DNA from 2 places in the Nocardioides sp. NPDC057767 genome. Region 1 is predicted to be linked to the other one. Evidence: riboswitches for the same ligand, from Rfam matches in the RefSeq annotation. Region 1 holds a riboswitch; the other holds the start of a gene.

Evidence for each region. A riboswitch is a leader RNA that binds a small molecule or an ion and turns the genes downstream of it on or off. The one in region 1 is predicted to bind cobalamin.
Region 2: it holds a riboswitch for cobalamin, as region 1 does, so the genes downstream of both, ACFVDI_RS24800 (prenyltransferase/squalene oxidase repeat-containing protein) here and ACFVDI_RS03505 (ribonucleotide-diphosphate reductase subunit beta) in region 1, are expected to answer to the same signal.

Annotation. Positions count from the first base shown of each region.
Region 1 is NZ_JBHVKJ010000004.1:47,909-58,719, reverse strand. It holds gene cobN (cobaltochelatase subunit CobN) at 1-1,109, shown strand, start outside; gene cobF (precorrin-6A synthase (deacetylating)) at 1,106-1,891, shown strand; gene ACFVDI_RS03530 (cobyric acid synthase) at 1,888-3,387, shown strand; gene ACFVDI_RS03525 (cobalt-precorrin-6A reductase) at 3,384-4,127, shown strand; gene ACFVDI_RS03520 (ferredoxin) at 4,222-4,875, shown strand; gene ACFVDI_RS03515 (CbtA family protein) at 4,893-5,669, opposite strand; gene ACFVDI_RS03510 (CbtB-domain containing protein) at 5,669-5,884, opposite strand; cobalamin riboswitch at 5,941-6,006, opposite strand; cobalamin riboswitch at 6,119-6,336, shown strand; gene ACFVDI_RS03505 (ribonucleotide-diphosphate reductase subunit beta) at 6,464-7,462, shown strand; gene ACFVDI_RS03500 (ribonucleotide reductase N-terminal alpha domain-containing protein) at 7,462-9,177, shown strand; gene ACFVDI_RS03495 ((2Fe-2S) ferredoxin domain-containing protein) at 9,293-9,652, shown strand; gene ACFVDI_RS03490 (cobalamin biosynthesis protein) at 9,640-10,566, opposite strand; gene ACFVDI_RS03485 (cobyrinate a,c-diamide synthase) at 10,563-10,811, opposite strand, start outside.
Region 2 is NZ_JBHVKJ010000065.1:17,242-28,052, forward strand. It holds gene ACFVDI_RS24760 (glycoside hydrolase family 65 protein) at 1-1,475, shown strand, start outside; gene ACFVDI_RS24765 (DMT family transporter) at 1,506-2,390, shown strand; gene ACFVDI_RS24770 (hypothetical protein) at 2,536-2,793, shown strand; gene ACFVDI_RS24775 (alpha/beta fold hydrolase) at 2,790-3,713, shown strand; gene ACFVDI_RS24780 (ECF transporter S component) at 3,881-4,675, opposite strand; gene ACFVDI_RS24785 (ABC transporter ATP-binding protein) at 4,672-6,240, opposite strand; gene ACFVDI_RS24790 (CbiQ family ECF transporter T component) at 6,237-7,349, opposite strand; gene ACFVDI_RS24795 (hypothetical protein) at 7,429-8,046, opposite strand; gene ACFVDI_RS24800 (prenyltransferase/squalene oxidase repeat-containing protein) at 8,040-9,113, opposite strand; cobalamin riboswitch at 9,179-9,311, opposite strand; gene ACFVDI_RS24805 (glycoside hydrolase family 19 protein) at 9,380-10,045, shown strand; gene ACFVDI_RS24810 (NYN domain-containing protein) at 10,061-10,811, opposite strand, start outside.

The DNA.
Region 1 (10,811 bases):
CCGACTCGCTGCTGCAGCGCTACCTGGACGAGACCGGCGACTACCCGACCTCGGTCGGGCTCTCCGTGTGGGGCACGAGCGCGATGCGTACGTCCGGCGACGACGTCGCCGAGGTGCTCGCGCTGCTCGGGGTGGCACCTGCGTGGGACGAGGCCTCCCGCCGGATCACCCACCTCGACGTCATCTCGCTGGAGGAGCTGGGCAGGCCGCGCATCGACGTGACCGTACGTATCTCCGGATTCTTCCGCGACGCGTTCCCGCACGTCGTCTCGATGCTCGACGACGCGGTCCGGATGGTGGCCGACCTCGACGAGCCCGCCGACAAGAACTTCGTCCGCGCGCACACCCTCGAGGACCTGGAGGCACACGGTGACCAGCGCCGCGCGACATCCCGGATCTTCGGCTCCAAGCCCGGTTCGTACGGTGCCGGGATCCTGCAGGTGATCGAGGCCGGCAACTGGCGCTCCGATGCCGATCTGGCGGATGTCTACACGGCGTGGGGTGGCTTCGCCTACGGCCGCGACCTCGACGGCGCCCCGGCGGCCGACGACATGCGCGCCAACTACCGCCGGATCAAGGTCGCCGCCAAGAACGTCGACTCCGCCGAGCACGACATCGCCGACTCCGACGACTACTTCCAGTACCACGGCGGCATGGTCGCGACCGTCCGCGCGCTGACCGGCAGCGACCCGAAGGCGTACGTCGGCGACTCCACCTCCCCCGACGCCGTCAAGACCCGCACGCTGCAGGAGGAGACCAACCGCGTCTTCCGGGCGCGGGTGGTCAACCCGCGCTGGATCTCGGCGATGCAGCGCCACGGCTACAAGGGCGCCTTCGAGCTGGCCGCGACCGTCGACTACCTCTTCGGCTTCGACGCGACCGCCGGTGTGGTGCAGGACTGGATGTACGAGAAGCTCGCCCGCGAGTACGTCCTGGACGAGACCAACCAGGAGTTCATGCGGACCTCGAACCCGTGGGCGCTGCGTGGGATCGTGGAGCGGCTGCACGAGGCGGCCGAGCGGGGGCTGTGGGAAGAACCCGACCCCGAGCTCGTCGCGCAGATGCAGGAGATCTATCTCGACATCGAAGGTGATCTGGAGGAGGAATGAGTTCTTCTGGAAAGCGTCGGATCAAGATCATCGGGGTCGGCCCCGGTGACCCCGACCAGGTCACTCTCGAGGCCGTGGCCGCGATGCGGTCGGTCGACTACTTCCTGGTCACCGACAAGTCGGGCACGGTCAAGAAGGGCATGCCCGACCCGCTGGTGCGGGCCCGCGAGGAGCTCCTCGACCGACATCTGTCCGCGCCCGCGCGGGTGGTCAAGGTCGCCGACGCGCCCCGCGAACGGCGCGAGGAGTTCACCGGGACCGACGCGGACTACCAGGCGGCCGTCCGGGACTGGCACCGCGCCCGGGTCGAGCGCTACCTCGCCGTGCTCGCCGAGCACCCCGGTGACGTCGGCTTCCTCGTCTGGGGCGACCCGGCCTTCTACGACTCCACGATCCGGGTCGTCGACCAGATCGCCGAACAGCTCGACGTCGAGGTCGACGTCATCCCCGGGATCTCCTCGGTGCAGCTGCTCGCCGCACGCCACCGGCTCGTCCTCCATGACGTCGGACGCCCGCTCTACGTCACCACCGGCCGCGCGGTGCTCGAGGCCGTCGAGGCCGGTCACGACAACCTCGTGGTGATGCTCAACCGCGTCGTCGAGCTCCCCGGGCTCGAGGACTGGCGGATCTGGTGGGGCGGCAACCTCGGCACGCGTGAGGAGGAGCTGGTCGCCGGCACCGTCGGTGAGGTCCTGCCTGCGATCGAGGAGGCTCGGGCGCGGTTGCGTGAGTCGGCCGGATGGGTGATGGACATCTACCTGCTCCGAGCCCCGCGCCGATGAGCGGGCTGCTGGTCGCCGGCACCACCTCGGACGCGGGCAAGTCGGTCGTGACGACCGGGCTGTGCCGGGCCTTCGCCCGCCGCGGCGTCAAGGTGGCGCCCTACAAGGCCCAGAACATGTCCAACAACTCGATGGTGGTCTCGACAAGCTCGACCACCGGTGAAGGCTCGACCACCGGTGAAGGCTCGACCACCGGGGGCGACGGGACGACGGCCGAGATCGGCCGGGCGCAGTGGGTCCAGGCGCTGGCGGCCAGGGTCACCCCGGAGCCGGCGATGAACCCGGTGCTGCTCAAGCCCGGCTCCGACCGCCGCAGCCACGTGGTCCTGATGGGGCATCCGGCCGGTGAGGTGTCCTCGCACGACTGGGAGGCGGGGCGCCGGCATCTGGCGACCGCGGCCCATGCTGCGTACGACGATCTCGCCTCGCGGTTCGAGGTGATCGTCGCCGAGGGCGCGGGCAGCCCGGCGGAGATCAACCTGCGGGCCGGCGACTACGTCAACATGGGGCTGGCGCGACACGCCGGGCTGCCGACCGTGGTCGTGGGCGACATCGACCGCGGTGGCGTGTTCGCGGCGATGTACGGCACCCTGGCTCTCCTCGAGCCCGAGGACCAGGCCCTGATCAGCGGTTTTGTGATCAACAAGTTCCGCGGCGACGCGGGTCTGCTCAAGCCCGGACTCGACTCGCTGGAGTCGCTCACCGAGCGCCGGGTCTTCGGAGTTCTGCCCTGGGAGCCGTCCCTGTGGCTCGACTCCGAGGACGCCCTCGACCTCGAGGGGCGGCGCGCACAAGCCGGTGCCACCCGCAAGGTCGCGGTCGTACGCCTCCCCCGCATCTCCAACTTCACCGACGTCGACGCGCTCGGCCTGGAGCCTGACCTCGACGTCGTCTTCGCCTCCTCGCCGGCCGACGTCGCCGACGCCGACCTGGTCGTCCTGCCCGGCACCCGGTCCACGATCAGCGACCTGGCCTGGCTGCGCTCGCGTGGTCTCGACGTGGCCCTGATCGAGCACGTACGCCGCGGCCGCCCGCTGCTTGGCATCTGCGGCGGCTTCCAGATGCTCGGCGGCGTGATCTCCGACCCCGACGGGGTCGAGGGTTCGGTCACCGAGGTCGAGGGACTGGGCCTGCTCGACGTACGCACCGACTTCGCGCCCGCCAAGAACCTCCGCCTGCCCACCGGGTCGGCCCTCGGGGTCGAGGCGAGCGGCTACGAGATCCACCACGGCCGGATCACCCGCGGCGACGGGGTCACCGAGTTCCTCGGTGGCGCGCAGGCCGGCAACGTCTTCGGGACGATGTGGCACGGGTCCTTGGAGGGCGACGCTCTGCGCGGCGCGTTCCTCGAGGCGACGCTGGGCCGCAAGCCCTCCGACGTCTCGTTCCCGGCCGCCCGCGAGCGCCGCCTGGACCTGATCGGCGACCTCGTCGAGGAGCACCTCGACGTCGACGCGCTGCTCGACCTCGCGACCGCTGGCGGGGGGATCCGATGAGACTGCTGATCCTGGGTGGGACCGGGGAGGCCCGGGACCTGGCGGCGCGCCTGCTCGAGGAGGGCGTGGACGTCACCTCGTCGCTGGCAGGGCGGGTGGCTCGGCCCCGGCTGCCGGTGGGCGCGGTGCGGATCGGCGGGTTCGGGGGGGTCGAGGGCTTGAGGGGGGCTCTCGACCACTTCGACGCCGTCGTCGACGCGACGCATCCGTTCGCACGTGTGATCTCGGCCAATGCCGCGGCGGCCTGCGCGCAGACCGGCCATCCGCTGCTCCGGTTGGAGCGACCGGGCTGGCCGGCGGACCCGTCCTGGGCCTACGTCGATACCCACGACCAGGCGGCAGCGCTCGCCGCCGATCTCGGGAAGCGTCCGTTCATCACGGTCGGGCGCCAGGAGCTCGCCCGGTTCGTCCCGGCGCTGGCCGGCCACGCGGCTCTCGCCCGCGTGGTCGATCGCCCCGACCTCGACCTGCCCGAGCCCTGGACCCTGCTGACAAGCCGCGGACCGTATGACCTCGACGGCGAGCTCTCCCTGATGCGTGAGCACGGCACCGACGTACTCATTACCAAGGACTCCGGCGGCACCTACACCTGGCCGAAGATGGCAGCAGCCGCCGAGCTCGGGGTGGCTGTGGTCGTCGTGAGCCGTCCGACTGCCTCACCGGACGTGCCGACCGTGAACGACGTCACGGCGGCGCTCACCTGGGTCGCCGGGCTGACGTCGAGAACGGCGCGCCGATGACAGGGCCCAGTTCGCAGCCTCTGATAGAGGAAACTAGATCGTGAACGGCTTCACAAAGCAGTTTCCTCTATCAAAAGCAGCGGTCATCGTTGGTATGTCCGTGACCGACGTCGATCGGCGCGATGACCTGCTCTCCTGGGCACGCGACCACGACGCGAGCCTCGCCTTCCTGCAGCTGGGCGACCCGTCCCTCTCCCGTGAGCTGACCCGGCTGGCCGATGCCGGAGCGGAGAGCATCGCCCTGACCGGCGTCAGTCTCGGTCCGTTGGCGCCGGGCCACTCCTGGCTGCGCCGGATCGCGGCGCACTGGTGGCGCGAACGCCCCGGCAACCGCCCGACCATCCAGGTGGCGACCCGGTTGGCGACCACCCGCTACCAGCTCGCCGAGGCGATGGCCGAGACCAGGCCGGTCACCGGCACCGAGCCCGGGCTCACCTCGCCCGCATGGGAGCGCGTCCCCGGCCACGTACGTCAGGTCCTGATCTGCCGCGGCCCGCGATGCACCGCGAAGGGCTCGGAGGAGACCGCCAGGGCGGTCATCCTGGGCGCGATGGAGGCCGGTCTCGGCGACGACGACCTGCTGATCACCCACACCGGCTGCCAGTTCCCGTGCAACCAGGCGCCGGTGCTCAGCGTGCAGCCCGACGACGTCTGGTACGGCAACGTGGAAGCGGCCGCCGCCCGGATGATCGTGCGTGATCACCTGGACGGCGGCCGTCCTGTGGAGGCCTACCGCCTCCCCCGCTAGCCCGAAGGGCTCGAAAGTCACAGGCTGGCGGCGAGGGCCTTACGCTCCGCGACAGCGCGCTCTGCCGCGTACAGACGAATGACCAGCCCCGTCAGCGCCACTCCGAGCACGCCCCACATCGTGGCGAGCGTGATCAGCGAGGCCCTGCGGAAGAACCACAGCGTGTCGGCCGGGAAGTCCCCGACCTCGTTGACCGTCGTGAACAGCTCCCCGGCGACGACCATCACGGCCAGGTAGGCCGCGATCGCGCCGACGACGGCGAGGTAGGTGCCGAACCGGCCACGCAGCCGCACCGCGGCGTACGTCACGACCACCGCCGCCACGACCGAGAGGGCCTGGAAGGCGAAGTAGACCGCGGTGCGTACGCCGATGGTGTCGCCGCTGCCGACCGCCGGCGGGGTCGCCGGGTATTTGAGGAAGGGCACCAGTGCGACCGCGACGAACCCGATCAGGGTGACGAGCGCCGTCGACTGGCCCGGCGTGAGCCGTCCCAGACGACCCAGCGTGGCCGCGGCGACGAGCCCGACGATGCCGCCGAGCGCGACGCCGACCGCGAGGGTGCCGGTCAGCAGCCCCCAGGTGCTCTGGTTGGTGCGGGAGACCTCGGCGGCCTCCTCCTCACCCTCCCCGCCTTCGGCGGCATGCGAGTGTGCGTGACCATCGGCACCGGCTTCTTCCAGTGCGATGGCAGCACCGACCTGCGGCTCACCGACGGCGTACGCCACCAGGAAGGTGGCGACCCCGGCGAGGAGTCCAGCTAGCAGGCCGCGTACGAGAAAGGCACGCGGGCTCATCAGTGGCAGGGGTAGCCGAGCAGGTGACGACCGTCGTGGACCCACTCGTGGACCAGGGTGCCCGACGGGATCGAGACGGCGCCCTGGTCAGCGCTGATGAAGAAGAGCGCCAGGAGACCGAGCAGACCGAAGAAGAGCACCCAGGGGGCGAGCTCACGGAGCGGGATGGTGGGCAGTTCAGCGCCGGCGAGCGGTGCTACAGCGTGCTGCGACATATGTCCTCCTCAGGGATACCTGCGTCCCTGTTCGTTGGGGTTGGACGGACACTCGGGTCTGACTCCACCGCCGCGAGGCGGTGTCACAGTAGCGCGACTGTGCCGGAGTTCCACCGGCTTCCTCATGTCCGTTGGCGGCATCATGCCACGTCGGGGCTCCGGCCGCACCCGCGGCGTTCCACGGAGTCGACGAAACACAAGATCTAGGAAGTTGCATTGGTGTAATTCCCGCATATAGTGGTCCCCGCAGCTGGTTCTCCCACCTCGGCGACGGGGCGGGAGAGGCAAGAGGGAACCCGGTGCGAGTCCGGGACTGCCCCGCAGCGGTGAGTGGGAACGACCGCCGTCACGAAGCACTGGGAGCAAGCCGGCTCCTGGGAAGCGACGGCCACTAGGACCGAGCACGATGACGCCCACGAGTCCGAAGACCTGCCAGTGCCCATCTCACGGTGGGGTCCGCGACCTCGAGGGAAGGTCAGGGGATCGAGCGCGTACGACGCCGTCCTCTCCTGCCCCGGCACGGATGCACGAGACATCCGAGCGGGCCCCGGGGCCCGCGTGAACAAGGGGGCATGGGGCTTGATCGACACCGAGGGTCTACCGATCCGCACCGAGAAGTCGGCGTACGTCTTCGACTATCCGATGGCCGAGGACCTGGCCAAGAAGCAGCGGAGCATCTTCTGGACGGCCGAGGAGATCCCGGTCGAGAACGACAAGCAGGACTTCCTGGTCAACATGACCGACGCTGAGCAGGCCGCGGTCAAGACCACGCTGAAGCTGTTCACCATCTACGAGCTGATCCTCGGCGGCGAGGTGTGGGGCGACCGGCTCTTCCACGCGTTCCCGCGGCCCGAGATCCAGATGATGACCAACGCCTTCTCGTTCGCCGAGCTGAACATGCACGCGCCGTTCTACGCGAAGCTCAACAAGACCCTGATGATCGACACCGAGGAGTTCTACGACTCCTACAAGAACGACCCGGTGCTGGCCGAGCGGATCGCCTTCGTGTGGGACGCGATCGCCGACGAGGACCTGCTCTACGCACTGAGTGTCTTCACGCTGATGGAGAACTGCGTCCTCTACTCCAACTTCGCCTTCCTCAAGCACTTCCAGTCCGGCGGCAAGAACCTGCTGCAGAACGTGATCAGCGGCATCAACTTCTCCGCCCGCGACGAGAACCTGCACGCCACCGGCGGCGCCTGGCTGTTCAACACGACGTTGGACGAGTACGCCGCGACCGTGCCGGCCGACAAGTTCGAGGCCGAGCGCGACGATCTCTTCGCCCGGGTTCGCGACGTCGCCGAGCACCTCTACGCCCACGAGGCCCGGATCGTGGAGATGCTCTTCGCCGACGGTCCGATCACCGGCATCGAGCAGGCCGATCTGGAGGCCTTCGTGCGCTCCCGCATCGACATGACCCTGGAGAACATGCGGATGGAGCCGCTCTTCGGGGTCGAGACCAACCCGGTCGCCGAGTGGTTCTACGCCGGCATCAACGGCACCCAGTTCCACGACTTCTTCCAGGTCACCGGCAACGAATACAACCGCAACATCGGCGAGACGGAGTTTGAGTTCTGATGGGCAGCAACAGCTGGGAGGCGCTCTCCGCCGAGCGCAAGGCACTGCAGGACGAAGGCACCGTGCCGGCCTTCATGACCACCGCGGGCTACGCGATGTTCAAGGCGAAGTACACCGTCGCGGACCAGAGCGTCCGGGAGCGCTACGAGACCATCGCCACGACGGCCGGGGAGTTGGCCGACGAGATGTACCCCCGCGAGGACGGTGTCTCCTGGACGGAGCCGTTCTTCGAGGCGATCTGGAACGGCTGGCTCTCCCCGTCGACGCCGGTGCTGTCCAACCTCGGCACCGACCGCGGTCTGCCGGTCTCGTGCGAGGGGTCCTACGTCGAGGACTCGGTCTGGGGCTTCTACGAGACCCTCAAGGAGGCCGCGATCCTGTCGCAGAACGGGTTCGGCACCTCGGCGTACCTCGGTGACGTCCGGCCCCGCGGCGCGAAGTTCAGCGACAACGGCAAGGCCAACGGCGTCGTGCCGGTGTTCTGCAACTTCGTGGAGATGACCAACCAGATCAGCCAGGGCGCCACCCGGCGCGGCTCCTGGGCGGGCTACCTGCCCGTGGACCACCCGGACTTCTACGAGCTCGCCGACCTGATCTTCCGCGAGCCGGCCAACAAGAACGTCGGCTGGATCTTCAGCCAGGCGTTCATCGACCGGATGCTGGCCGGCGACAAGGATGCGCTCGAGCGCTACCAGCGGGTGCTCAAGATCCGGGTGGTGCTGGGCAAGGGCTACATCTGGAAGGTCGACACCGTCAACGCGGCCCAGACCGAGTCCTACCAGGCGAACGGGCTCGCCAACAAGGCCTCCAACCTGTGCTCGGAGATCACCCTGTTCAGCGACGAGGACCACTCCTACACATGCGTGCTCTCCTCGCTGAACCTGTCGACCTACGACGAGTGGAAGGACCAGGACACCGCGTACGTCGCCACCGTCTTCCTCGACGCGGTCGCCGAGGCGTTCCTGCGCAAGGCCCGCACCATCCGCGGCCTCGAGCGGGCGGTGCGCTACACCGAGAAGGCCCGCAGCCTGGGCCTCGGGGTGATGGGCTACCACGACTATCTGCAGAAGCAGCGGGTGCCGTTCGAGTCGGACAAGGCGGCCGCGCTGAACAAGGACATCTTCGAGCGGATCTCCACGCGCGCCGACGCCGCGTCGCGGTGGATGGGCTCCGTCGCCGGCATCCCGGAGTGGTGCGTCGGGCGGCGCAACTCCCACCTGATGGCGATCGCACCGACGATGAGCACCGCGGTGATCGTCGGCGGCACCAGCCAGGGCATCGAGCCGTACGTCGCGAACGTCTGGAACCAGACCACCTCGGCCGGCGAGATGCCGCGGGCCAACCAGAACCTCGTCGAGGTGATGAAGGAGCGTGGCGTCTACGACCAGGCGCACATCTCCGACATCATCGACCACGGCGGCTCCGTCCAGCACGTCTCGTGGCTCGACGACCACGAGAAGGACGTCTTCCGGACCGGCTACGAGATCGACCAGGAGATCTTGCTCGCCCGGGCCTCGGACCGGCAGGTCTACATCGACCAGGCCCAGTCGCTCAACCTGTTCTTCCAGGCCGACGCGACCCCGCAGTACATCAGCAAGATCCACAAGCTCGCGCTGCTCGACCCGAACATCAAGAGCTTGTACTACCTGCGCTCGCGCGCCGGCATCCAGGCCAGCAAGCAGTCCTCTTCGACCACTTCGACGACAGGAGCATGACCATGAACGAGAACCCGACCACCACCGACGCCATCGACGACCTGACCTGGGACGACTGGAGCGACGCCGCGGTCTGCGCCATCGAGAACGGCCCGGACTGCGAGGCCTGCGAAGGGTGACTGAGTCCGCGGGCGGGCGGCCGACGCTGACGGTCTGCCGCGGCTGCTGCTGCGGGACCGAGCGGAAGTCGCCCGGGGTGGACCACGCGGCCGTGCTCACGACCCTGAACGCGGCGGCCGGGGAGTCGGCGACCGTACGTGTCGCCGACTGCCTCGGCCCCTGCGAACGTGCCGACGTCGTGGTCGTGGGTCCCTCACCCGAGGGGCGGCAGCGTGGCGCCCGGCCGGTCTGGGTCGCCCGGGCCGGCTCGGAGCGGGTCGCCGACGCGTTGGCCGAGTGGACCCGCGCCGGCGGGCCGGGCATCGCCGACGCACCGCCCGCGGTCATGGCCCGGGCGTTTCGTCACGGGCGCTGAGCGACCACCGCGTACGCCGCCGCGACCAGGGCTGCGCCGATGCCGACCCTGCGGGCCAGGGTGGTGGCGCTGACGACGTCGGCGGGGGTGGCGGCACGGCCGTCGCCCATCACCGCGCGGTGCTCGACCCGGTCGCCGTAGTAGCGGTTGGTGCCGCCGAGACGGATGTCGAGGGCGCCGGCGAAGGACGCCTCGACGACGCCGGCGTTCGGGCTCGGGTGTCGCGCGGCGTCGCGGCGCCAGGCCCGCCAGGCCTCTTTCGCCCGGGACCGAGCCGCGGCCAGCGTGAGCAGGCCGGACAGGCGCGAGCCGGGCAGGTTGAGCAGGTCGTCGAGGCGCGCGCTGGCCCAGCCGAAGTGCTCGTAGCGGTCGTTGTGATGGCCGACCATCGCGTCCAGGGTGTTGGCGGCGCGGTAGCCGAGGAGTCCGGGTACGCCCGCGACGGCGCCCCACACCAGCGGCGCGACCACCGCGTCGGAGGTGTTCTCCGCGACGCTCTCGACCACGGCGCGGGAGACCTCGGAAGCGTCGAGCTCGGCGGTGTCACGGCCGACGAGGTGGGTGAGCCGCTGCCGCGCGGCGGGGAGGTCACCCGTGTCGAGGTGTGCGTGGACCGCCAGCGCCTCGCGTTCCAGCGAGCGGCCGCCCAGGACCGCCCAGGTGGCGGCGGCGGTGACCAGCGTCTTCCCGGCACGGCCGGGAGCGAGGCGTTCGGCAGCAGCTCCGAGGACCACCGCTCCCCCGACGAGAGCGGCCGTGTGAAGCACGCCGCGGGCGCGGTCGTCCGCGTACCAGGCCTGCTCCGCCTTCATCGCCACCGTGCCGAAGCCGGCGACCGGGTGGTAGCGGCGCGGGTCCCCGAGCACCCGGTCCAGCGCGAAACCGGCGAGAAGGCCGATCGCCCGGGGGCTCACAGGTCTGCCCTGGTTCGGCGGAGCGCGGCCAGGAGCTGGTCGGTCGGATCCTCGGGGCGCACCGCGATCCGCACCCAGTCCGGGCCGAGGCCGGGGAAGGTGTCGGCGCGGCGTACGGCGATGCCCTGCTCCCGCAGGGCCTCCCGGACTCCGGCGCCGGGCCGGGCCAGAACGAAGGAGGCGGTCGAGGGGACGTACTCGATCTCCTGCTCGTGCAGGCCCGCCTCGAGGTGGGCGCGCCAGGT
Region 2 (10,811 bases), on a different contig from region 1:
AGTGCTACGTCGTCCCGTTCCTCTGCTACACCCAGCCCGAGGTCGCCCGCAACGTGATGCACGCCCGCTCGGTGATGCTCCCCGCCGCCCGGCAGCGGGCGCAGGAGATGGCCGCGAAGGGCGCGCTGTTCGCGTGGCGCACGATCAACGGGCAGGAGGCCTCGGCCTACTACGCGGCCGGCACCGCGCAGGTGCACATCGACGCCGACATCGCCTTCGCGCTGATGAAGTACGTCTACGCGACCGGTGACACCGGCTACCTGATCCGCGAGGGCGTCGACATCCTGGTCGAGACCTCGCGGATGTGGGCCGACCTGGGCTTCTGGCGCCACAACGGCGAGCCGTCCTTCCACATCCACGGCGTGACCGGGCCGGACGAGTACACCACGGTGGTCAACAACAACCTGTTCACCAACGTGATGGCCCGCTACAACCTGGAGAAGGCCGTCGAGACCATCGAGATGCTCCGCACGGAGTATCCGCGCGAGTACGCGCAGGTCATGGGCCGGCTCGACGTCTCCCCCGACGAGGTCGAGGAGTGGGGTCGCTGCGCTGCCGCCATGCACATCCCCTACGACGAGGGCCTGGGGATCCACCCTCAGGACGACAACTTCCTCGACCGCGAGGTGTGGGACCTGCCCAACACCCCCGACGACGTACGTCCCCTGCTGCTGCACTACCACCCGCTGGTGATCTACCGGTTCCAGGTGCTCAAGCAGACCGACGTGGTGCTCGCCCTCTTCCAGCAGGGCAACCGGTTCACCCCTGAGGAGAAGCGGGCCGACTTCGAGTACTACGACCCGATCACCACCGGCGACTCGACGCTGTCGGCGGTCGTGCAGTCGATCGTGGCGGCGGAGGTCGGCTACCAGGACGACGCGCTGCGCTACTTCTACGACGCGCTCTACGTCGACCTGCACAACATGCACGGCAACACCGTCGACGGCATGCACATCGCCTCCACGGGCGGCGTGTGGGGCGGGCTCGCGTTCGGCTTCGGCGGGATGCGCGACTACGACGGCAAGCTCTCCTTCGACCCGCGGCTGCCGGCCGAGTGGGGCTCGCTGATCTTCCGGGTCCAGTGGCACTCGACCCGGATGCAGGTCGCGGTGACCACCGACCAGATCGTCTTCACCGTCGTGGACACCCCGGGCGAGGAGTTCGACATCCCGGTCAGCGTCCGCGGGGAGGAGTTCGTGGTCTCGAAGGGATCACCGGTCGTCGTGCCGCTCGCCGACCAGGGGCCGCGGATCGGCAAGCACCTCGACGAGGAGGTGCACGGCGGCGTACGGCCCGACGGGTCGCGGATCATCGCCACCGTGCCGACGCCGATCCCGCCGGAGATCTACGAGCAGGACCACATCGAGCACCCGATGGTCCCGCACGACCCCCCGCGCGGCTCCGAGCGGCTCGCCGAAGCCGCCAACAAGGCCGCCAACCTGTCCAACATCTCGCAGACGGACTCGGCTCAGTAGCCGGTCTTCACATGACCCTAGACTGACCGGGTGGTGCACGCTTCCTCTCTCCGGGCGAGGCTTGCCCACCCGGTCGTTCTGGTTCTGATCGGGATCGCGTCGGTGCAGGTCGGTGCGACGTTCGCGAAGTCGCTCTTCGACGAGGTCACCCCGACGGCCATGGTGTGGCTGCGGCTGTCGCTCTCCGCGCTGATCCTGCTGGCGATCACCCGTCCGCGGGTCCGCGGCCTGTCGCGGCGCGACTGGCTGGTCGTGGTCGCCTTCGGGGCCTCGCTCGGGCTGATGAACTGGGCGATCTACCAGTCCTTCGCCCGGCTCCCGATCGGGATCGCGGTCACCATCGAGTTCATCGGCCCGCTCACGATCGCGCTGGTCACCTCGCGGCGGGCACGTGACCTGGTCTGGGTGGCGCTGGCGGCGGCCGGGGTCGTGCTGCTCGGTCTCGAACCCGGGCGGATCTCGATCGTGGGCGTGCTGTTCGCGCTGCTCGCGGGTGCCTGCTGGGCTGCGTACATCGTGCTGTCGAAGGCGACCGGCGCGCGCTGGGAGGGGCTCGACGGTCTCGCCCTGGCCTCCACCGTCGCGGCGGTGGCGCTGACGCCTGCGGCGATGGCGTACGCCGACGGGCTGGGGTCTCCGCACGTGTGGCTGATCGGGCTGATGGTGGGCCTGATGTCCTCGGTGATCCCCTACTCCCTCGATCTCGTCGCCCTGCGCTCGATCAAGCCGGGGCTCTACGCGATCCTGATGTCGCTGGAGCCGGCGGCCGGTGCGCTGGCCGCGATCCTGGTCCTCCACGAGGGGCTGTCCGTGCTGCAGTGGCTGGCCATCGCCTGCGTCGTGGTCGCCTCCGCCGGAGCGACGCGCACCGGCAAGCCCGACCATCACGTGCCGGTGGAGTCGACGCCGGCGTGACGTACGTGGCTCGTCGCACGATGTAGTGGGGCGTTTCACACAAGCGACATCGGTTCGTCACCGACTTCGAATGTTCAGGTCACTACAGTTTGGTGACAACTCCCCCTCCCTCCGTCCGGTCCCGCCTGTCTCTGGAGTTGCTCCGTTGTCGACCATCACCGCCCCAGCGCACACCACCGCCGTCGCCCAGATGGCCGCACTCTTCGCCGCACGCACCGCGGGCCGAATGGTGGGCCCGTTCCTTCGACCGATCCAGCTGCTGCTCGCCTGGCCGGTGGCCTCTCAGCTCGTCGCCCGGCACAACGCCAAGGCCGCGGAGGAGGCGCTCCTGCTGCGGCGTGCGGAGCGTGAAGACGTCCAGCACTATCTCCAGCTGCTCGCATCGGAGAGAATGACTGCATGAGAATCCCACGGGCGATGGCCGAGTCGACGGTCACGTTCCGTGACGTGCTCTCCGACGACGGCACCCTGATCCGGGCCTGGACCAACGACCCCGAGGGCGTGATCGACGGACCGACGGTGCTGCTGTGCAACGGTCTCGGCACCAGCCCGTGGAACTGGCCGGCGCTGCTGCACACCTCCTGCGGCGTACGCGTCGTGTCCTGGCAGCACCGCGGCACCTCCGGCTCGGCGCGGCCGAAGGATCTGGAGCAGACGACATCGAGGCACTTCGCCGAGGACGCGCTCTCGGTGATGGACGCCTTCGCGCTCGCGCGGCCGGTGGTGATGGGCTGGTCGATCGGCGTCAACACCGCGTTCGAGCTGGCCGCGGACCACCCCGAGCGGGTCTCCGGCATCTTCGGCGTCGCCGGGGTGCCCGGGGACACCTTCAAGTCGATGCTGGGCCCGCTGCCGCTGCCCGCACCGGCGGCCGCGATCGTGACCCGCACCGCCGCGAAGGTGCTGCGCCGCACCGGCTCCCTGATCACTCCCGTGGCCACCCGGCTCGACCTCGGACCGCGGGCGATCGAGGTGTTCTCGAAGGCCGGCCTGATCGGCAAGGTCCCCGACCCCGAGCTCGCCGCGGCCGCGTTGGCCGAGTTCCTGACCACTCCGGTCGAGTGGTACTTCCACCTCGCCCTGCGCACCTCCCAGCGCCGCTCGGTATCGCCGCGCCGGATCAAGGTGCCGGTCGTGCTGGTCGCGGGCACCCGGGATCTCGTCGCCGGCGCGCGCCACATGTCCCGGGTCGCCGCCGGGCTGAAGAACGGCACCTTCGTCGAGCTCGACGGCACCCACTTCGTGCAGATGGAGCAGCCCGACCGCGTCCACCAGCTGCTGCTCGGCTTCCTCGCTCGCGTCGCCGAGCACCAGCGGGTCTGACCCGCGCCGAGGCGTCACTCCGGTCGGCCGAGGCGTCAGTTTGTGCGGCTGCGGCGAGCTGTAACACGTCGTTCGTAGGACTACTCGCCCTATCGGAACGACCGGATAGTCCTACGAACGACGTGTTACACGTGCGGTGCCGGCCAGATCTCGGCCGACGGGAGCGACTACTCGACCGACCGGGGTGACGCCTCGGCGGGGGTGATCATGGCTCGGCGAGCGGCTCGACGGAGGGTGGCGAGCACGGCGGGGCCGAGGAGAGCGATCGCCACGGCGGTGGTGACGGCTCGCACGGTGTCCCAGCTGCTGGTCGAGGTGACCAGGGTGTAGCGCAGGAAGGTCGCCAGGTTCTCGGCGAGCGCGGCACCGGGCTCGTAGGAGAGGTTGCCGCTCGTGCCGGGGACCGTGACCCCGGTCAGCAACGGCCAGCCCTGCAGGTTGAGGAGGAGTCCGTAGGCGTAGGAGGCGAGGATCCCGTACGCCGCCAGCAGCCCGATCTCGCGACGACCGCTCGCGCGTGGCAGGAGTCCGGCTCCCATCGCGACCCAGGCCGCGCCGAGCATCTGATAGGGCAGCCACGGCCCGACGCCGGCGGTGACCAGCGCGGCGACGAACAGGCTCGTGCAGCCGAGCACGAAGCCGAAGGCGGGCCCGAAGACCCGGCCTCCGAGGATGAGCATGAAGAAGACCAGCTCGACCCCGCCGGTGCCGGCGGAGACGGCGCGCAGGACGGCCTCGATCGCACTGAGCACACCGAGGATCGCGATCATCCGGGTGTCGATCCCGCCCACCGCGAGCTCGCTGAGCAGCACGACCAGCATCAGCGGCAGCAGTGCGAGGAAGATGAACGGCGGCTGCACCCGCTCGTAGCCGTGGAGCAGCAGCGGCCAGGCGAACATCATCAGCCCGGCCACCGAGATGATCGCGAGCAGGAGAGCCGTGCGGGGAGAGAACCTGATCATCCCTCCCCCACCGCCTCGACGATCTCGCGCACGTTCAGCCAGCCCAGGCCGAAGACCTTGCTCACCTGGGGAGCGAAGGCAGGCGACTCGGCGGTGACGCTGCGTACGTCGCCGGCGGAGACCACCTCGCCGTCGGCGAGCACCACGACGTCGTCGGCGGCCTGGGCGACGAACTCGACGTCGTGGGTCGCGACCAGGATCGCCTTGCCCGCGCCGGTGAGGTCGCGAAGGATCTCGGACAGGGCATGCTTCGCGGCGTAGTCGAGGCCGCGGGTGGGCTCGTCGAGGAGCACGACCGGCGGGTCGGCGCTCAGGATCAGTGCCAGTGCCAGGGCGAGGCGCTGACCCTCGGAGAGGTCGCGCGGGTGCTGGTCGTCGGGGATGCCCGGGACGAGGCTGTCCAGGATCTCCCTGGTCCGTGGGCCGCCGGCGTCGCACTCCTCGGCCACGGTCTCCAGGTAGAGCAGGTCCGCCGCGCTCTGCGGCAGCAGGCCCACGAGCGCGCGTCGCGCCTCGGGGTCGAGCGTCTCCGGATCCTTGCCACCGACGTCCACCGAACCGGCCAGGCGCTTCTGGGTGCCCTGCAGCGACCACAGCAGCGTCGACTTGCCCGAGCCGTTTCGTCCCATCAGGGCCGTCACCCGCCCTGCGGGCAGTCGGATCGAGACCTCGTGCAGGACCGGCGTACGCCCTCGGGTGACGGTGAGCGAGCGGGCGCTCAGGGCCACGGCGTCGGTCATCTCGAGATGACCGACGCGGTCGGCAAGCGCCACCCCCCGCGCCCGCCGCCTCGCATCCCGCACCGTGAGCGGCAGCGGCGACCAGCCGAGCTGGCGGCCGAGCTCGACGAGCGGCGGCACGACGGGCGAGTCCTCGAGGATGTCGGCGGGGTCGCCGACAGCGACGGAGCCGTCGCCGACGAGGAGCGCGATCCGGTCGGCGAAGGGTACGACGCGCTCGAGGCGGTGCTCGGCGAGGACCACGGAGGTGCCGAGGTCGTGCACGAGCCGGGTGATGGTGGCGAGCACGTCCTCGGCGGCGGTGGGGTCGAGGGCGGAGGTGGGCTCGTCGAGCACGACCACCCGCGGGTGGGTGGTGAGCACGGAGCCGATCGCGACGCGCTGCTGCTGCCCGCCCGAGAGCGTACGCAGCGACCGCTGCCGCAGCTCGGCGATGCCGAGCAGGTCGAGGGTCTCCTCGACCCGGCGCCGCATGGTCGCCGGCGGGAGCCCGAGCTGCTCCATCCCGTAGGCCAGCTCCTCCTCGACCGTGTCGGTGACGAAGCCGGCCACCGGGTCCTGACCGACGTAGCCGATGATCCCGGCGCGCTCGCGCGGCGGCGTACGGATGATCGAGGCGCCGTCCAGCAGCAGGTCACCCTCCAGCACGCCGCCGGAGAAGCGGGGCACCAGGCCGGCGATGACGCCGAGAAGCGTCGACTTCCCGGAGCCGGTGGGGCCGGAGACGAGCAGCAGCTCGCCCTCCTCGATGGTGAGATCGACGTCCTTGAGCACGTGCTCGGAGGAGTCGGGCGGGGTGAACGTGATCCCTCGCAGCTCGATCATGCGGCTGTCTCCTCCTCGACGAGTGATGCCGGCACCGGCGCGGCGACCGCCGGGACCAGCCCGACGAGCACTCCTGCCATGGCCGTCAGCGTGACCCCGGGCGCGGTGCTCACCCCGGGAAAGGCCACCGGGACCTGCGACCGGGCGACCCACCAGCCCACGACCGCGACCAGCACGCCGCTCAGCGCCACCACGACCTCCGGCCAGCGCCACCGGTCGGGCCGGTAGACGGTCCGCGACACCCGGCGACCGGCCAGCCTCAGCCCGATGGCCGCGGAGCCGACGCCGAGCACCAGCATGGTGGCCGCCAGCCAGCCGGGCGTGGTCCCGTCCAGCACCGCGTAGACGCCGGCGCAGAGACCCACGAGCGAGACCAGCATCAGCCCCGAGGTGACCCGCCTGGTGGCAGCCGGGATCCCGGCCGTACGTCCGTAGCCGCGTGTGTCCATGCCGGCCGCCAGCGCCATCGACCGCTCCAGGGCGTCCTCGAGCACCGGCACCAGGAAGCGGCGCAGCCGCTTGACCCTTCCGGTCGCCCCTGCCCGCAGCCGCTGCGCGGCGCGGACCCGCTGCACCGACTCGGCCAGCTGGGGCAGCACGGTCACCGCCACCACCACGGCGGTGCCGATCTCGTAGAGCGCGGGCGGCAGCGACCGCAACAGTCGCTTCGGGTTGGCCAGTGCGTTGGCCGCACCGACGCAGATCACGATCACACCGAGCCGCATACCGTCGTAGAGGCCCGCGAGCAGCGCCTCGCGGGTGAGCGGCCCGAGCAGCCGGATCCCGAGCACCCAATCGGGAAGCGGGATCTCGGGCAGATCGATGAGCACATGACCCGGCACGGCGCCCAGGAGCACCCTGAAGAGCACCCGGGTCGCGACGATGAACAGGGCGAGGCCGACGTAGAGCCGGAACGCCTTCGCCCACGGTTGCTCACCGCGACGGGCCGCGACCACGACCGAGACCACCCCCACCAAGAGCAGGAGCAGCAGCGGGTTGGTGGTGAAGGAGGCGTACGCAGCCAGCCCGATCGCCCACACCCACCAGGCGACGGGGTGCAGATCACGGGGCAGGCGCGCGATCGCGGCCTCGCGAATCAAGGTGCTCATCGGACCGCCTCCGTAGCGCATGCGCCAGGGTACGGACGCGGTCCGATGAAAGATCCATTGTTCGCTCGCTGACGCTCGCTCATCGCCGACGCCACCAGACGACACCGGCGACGGAGAAGAGGGCGAGGATCCCGGCGGGAGCGACCCAGACGGGCAGCTGCCGGGGCTCGGAGGTCGAGTCAGAGGGTGAGTCCTCCGGAGATGACTCCGGCGACGGGCTTGAGGGCGCCCCCACAGCATCCCCAAGCACCGTCGCCGGAGCGGTAACGACATCGTCGTCTATCCACGTGAACGCAACACCCTGCCCGGAGGTCACGCTGATTTCGGTAACATTTCTGGAGGCATAGCTCCAGGCCCCGGATTCGTCGGTGACCCACAGGGACCAGTAGGCGTCGGCGGGAGGCATCTGGGCACAGCCGGCGGTCTTCGGCCGGCCGTCGACACGGCAGACGACGCTGGGCATCGAGGTCACGTAGGTGAGCGGATGCCCTGCCTTCTCGAAGAGGTCGGCACCGGTGTCGCCCTCCTCGGGCCGGACGCAGGTGACCTCGGGGTCGCCGCCCAGCGCGTTGGGCTCGACGACGACGGTGACGCCGTCACATGCCTCTGCGGCAGAAGCCGAAGCCGGGGTGAGGACGGGTGCGGTGGCCCCGGCGAGGATCGCCAGGGCCACCATCGCGGACCGTAGGCTCAGCACGCGGTCTTCGTGGTCGCGTCCTTGGGCAGGAAGACGAGGGATGGCAGCGCCTGGGCGGCCGCGAGGCGGTACATCCCCTCGGACTCCTTGGTCAGCCCCTTGGTGTTGCCCTCGGCCAGGGCGGCGTCGTCGTAGGCCACCGCCCCGATGTCGTCACCGCAGGTCACGACGTGCTCGGAGACCCAGGTCGCGGCCTTCTCGGCAGCATCGGTCTCACCGGCGCGACCGAACGCCCACCCGGCCAGGCCGGTGGTGTTGGAGTTGGCGATGTTGCCGGTCGCCGCCTTGAACGAACCGTCCTCCGCCTGGGTCTCCTTCAGCCACTCGACGCCAGCCTCGACGGCCTTCTCGGCCTCGGGAGAGGCGACCGAGGACAGCGCGATCAACGCGAACGCGGTGGCGTCGGCATCCGGAGCGGCCTTCGGGTCACCGTCGCAGGTCTGGTCGGCGGCCGCGGGGTCAGCCGTGAACGTGACCCGGAACCAGCCCTCCTCGCACTGCTGCCCGGCCAGGAAATCCGCGGCGGCGGTGGCCTTCTTGCTCTCGGCGTTGCTCAGTGCCCAGACGGCGTACGACTGCCCGATGGTGTTGGAGTAGTCGGCCGCCTCCTTGTTCTCGGGGTCGAGCTTGTCGGCGATGCGGCCGTTCTCACCGACGGTGCCCTCGAGCTGCTTCAGCAGACCGGGGTCGGAGGCGTCGATGTTCTGCTGGAGGACGAGCGCCTTCGCGGTGGCCCCGGCCGAGGTCACGGTGCCGAACCCGGGCGAGGTGTAAGCCGACTTGTTCTCCATCACGGCCGCGGCGATCGTGGCGATCTCCTCGTCGTAGCCACCGACCTCGGCCAGCGCGATCCCGATGTCGGCGCTGAGCCCGAAGTCGTCGGTGCCGTACTGCGCGTTGCGGGCCACACCCTTCGGCGCCTGGGCGACGAGCCAGTCGGCCACGGAGGTCGACACCTTCGCGTCGTAGGTGGGCTTCTCCCCCTCCTCGACGGCCTTCTCGCCGCAGCCGGCGAGCGAGGTGAGGGCGAGGGCGGCGGCGATGCCACCGATGACGGTCTTCTTCATGGTTCCTTCCGCGCTGTTCGTCGGGAAGGCCCAGGGCCGACCCGCTGCTTTCCACGACAGCGTCAGGTCAGTACGCGCCCGTCGGCAGGTGCTCCGGCTCGCCCAGGACCCGATGTCCTGGGCCTACGGTTGCGGGTCAGCGCCGGGATTCGACCGGCTTCCCCCACCACGGCGTGTGTTGATTGAGGCTCTGCTTGATTCGGGGGTCATCTTATGCCGGGTCGTCCCTGCTTGCGGGATCGCCGTCGAGCAGTCACTCTGTCCCCATGCGCCACAGGATTCTCGGCCTTGTCGCAACCTCGATCTCGGCCACCGTGCTCTCCCTCTGCCCAGCCACGACGGCCGTCGCGGCACCGGCTCGAACCTCGGTCACGTACGCCGATCTGGTTGCCATGTTCGGCGACAAGGTCGGTGACAGGAAGACCGTCGAGACCGGGCTGCCGACCCTCAACCGGGCCATGTCCGACGCCCGGATCACGACCTCCTACCGGCAGGCGGCCTACCTGGCCACGCTCGCCAACGAGAGCTCCTTCCACCACGACGCCAAGGGCCCCCACGACAAGCGGAAGTACGCCGGCCGCGGCTACATCCAGCTGACCGGCGAGGCCAACTACACCGACGCCGGCGCCTACTTCGGCATCGACCTTCGCCGCCGCCCCGAGCTGGCCCGGTCCCTGGACCACAGCGCGCCGATCTCGCGGTGGTACTGGACCGTCGCCCGCGATATCAACCCGCTCGCCGACGCCCTCGAGATGGGCAAGGTCAACGCGGCGATCGGCTATCCCGCCAACAAGGAGGAGGACGCCGAGCGCTGCCGCGACTTCAAGGCCGCGCTGAAGCACCTCGACGGCTCGGTTCCCAAGGGGATCGACTGCACCCGCCCGAAGCCGAAGAAGGCAGACGACCAGGACCTCACCGCGGACGCGTCCTAGACCTGCAGACGTACGTCACTTCTTGTTGCGCTTGTCGCTGACCGCGATCGCCGAGGTGCCCTCGTCCTTGAGCTCGAAGAGGTCGATCGCCTTGATGAGCTTGGTCCAGGTGGCGTAGCCGTAGTTGCGCGGGTCCTCGGAGGACTGGTTGCGGATGCGGGAGACGACCGTGCCGACCAGGGCCCAGCCGTCGTCGTCGGCGGCCGCGGCGATGGAGTTGCGCAGCAGCTGGATCAACCGGGCGTTGCGCTTCAGGACCTGTCCCGTGGTCGCCGAGGAGGACTGCTTGCGGGCGGGGGTGGCGCCGGCCTCGGAGTCGGTGTCGGTCTCCTCCTCGGAGCCGCCGAGCTTCTCGACCACGGTGAACCGGGTGCAGGCGCTCTTGAACGGGGCCGGCGTCTTCTCCCGGCCGTAGCCGTAGACGGCGCGCCCCTTCTCGCGCAGGTAGTGCACCAGCGGGGTGAAGTCGGAGTCGGAGGAGACCAGCGCGAACGCGTCCGGGATCGCCGCGTGCAGCAGCTCGACGGCGTCGATGGCGAGCGCCATGTCGGAGGCGTTCTTGTGGGCGGTCAGGTCGAACTGCTGCATCGGCCGGATGGCCGCGTCGTGCAGCTCCTCGATCCAGCCCTTGAGCTCGGGCTTGGTCCAGTTCCCGTAGGCCCGCCGGATGGTCACCTCGCCGTACTCGGCCAGGTCGTTCAGGATCGCGTCGATCTTGGCCGCTGGGGCGTTGTCGGCGTCGATGAGCAGGGCGATACGAAACGGC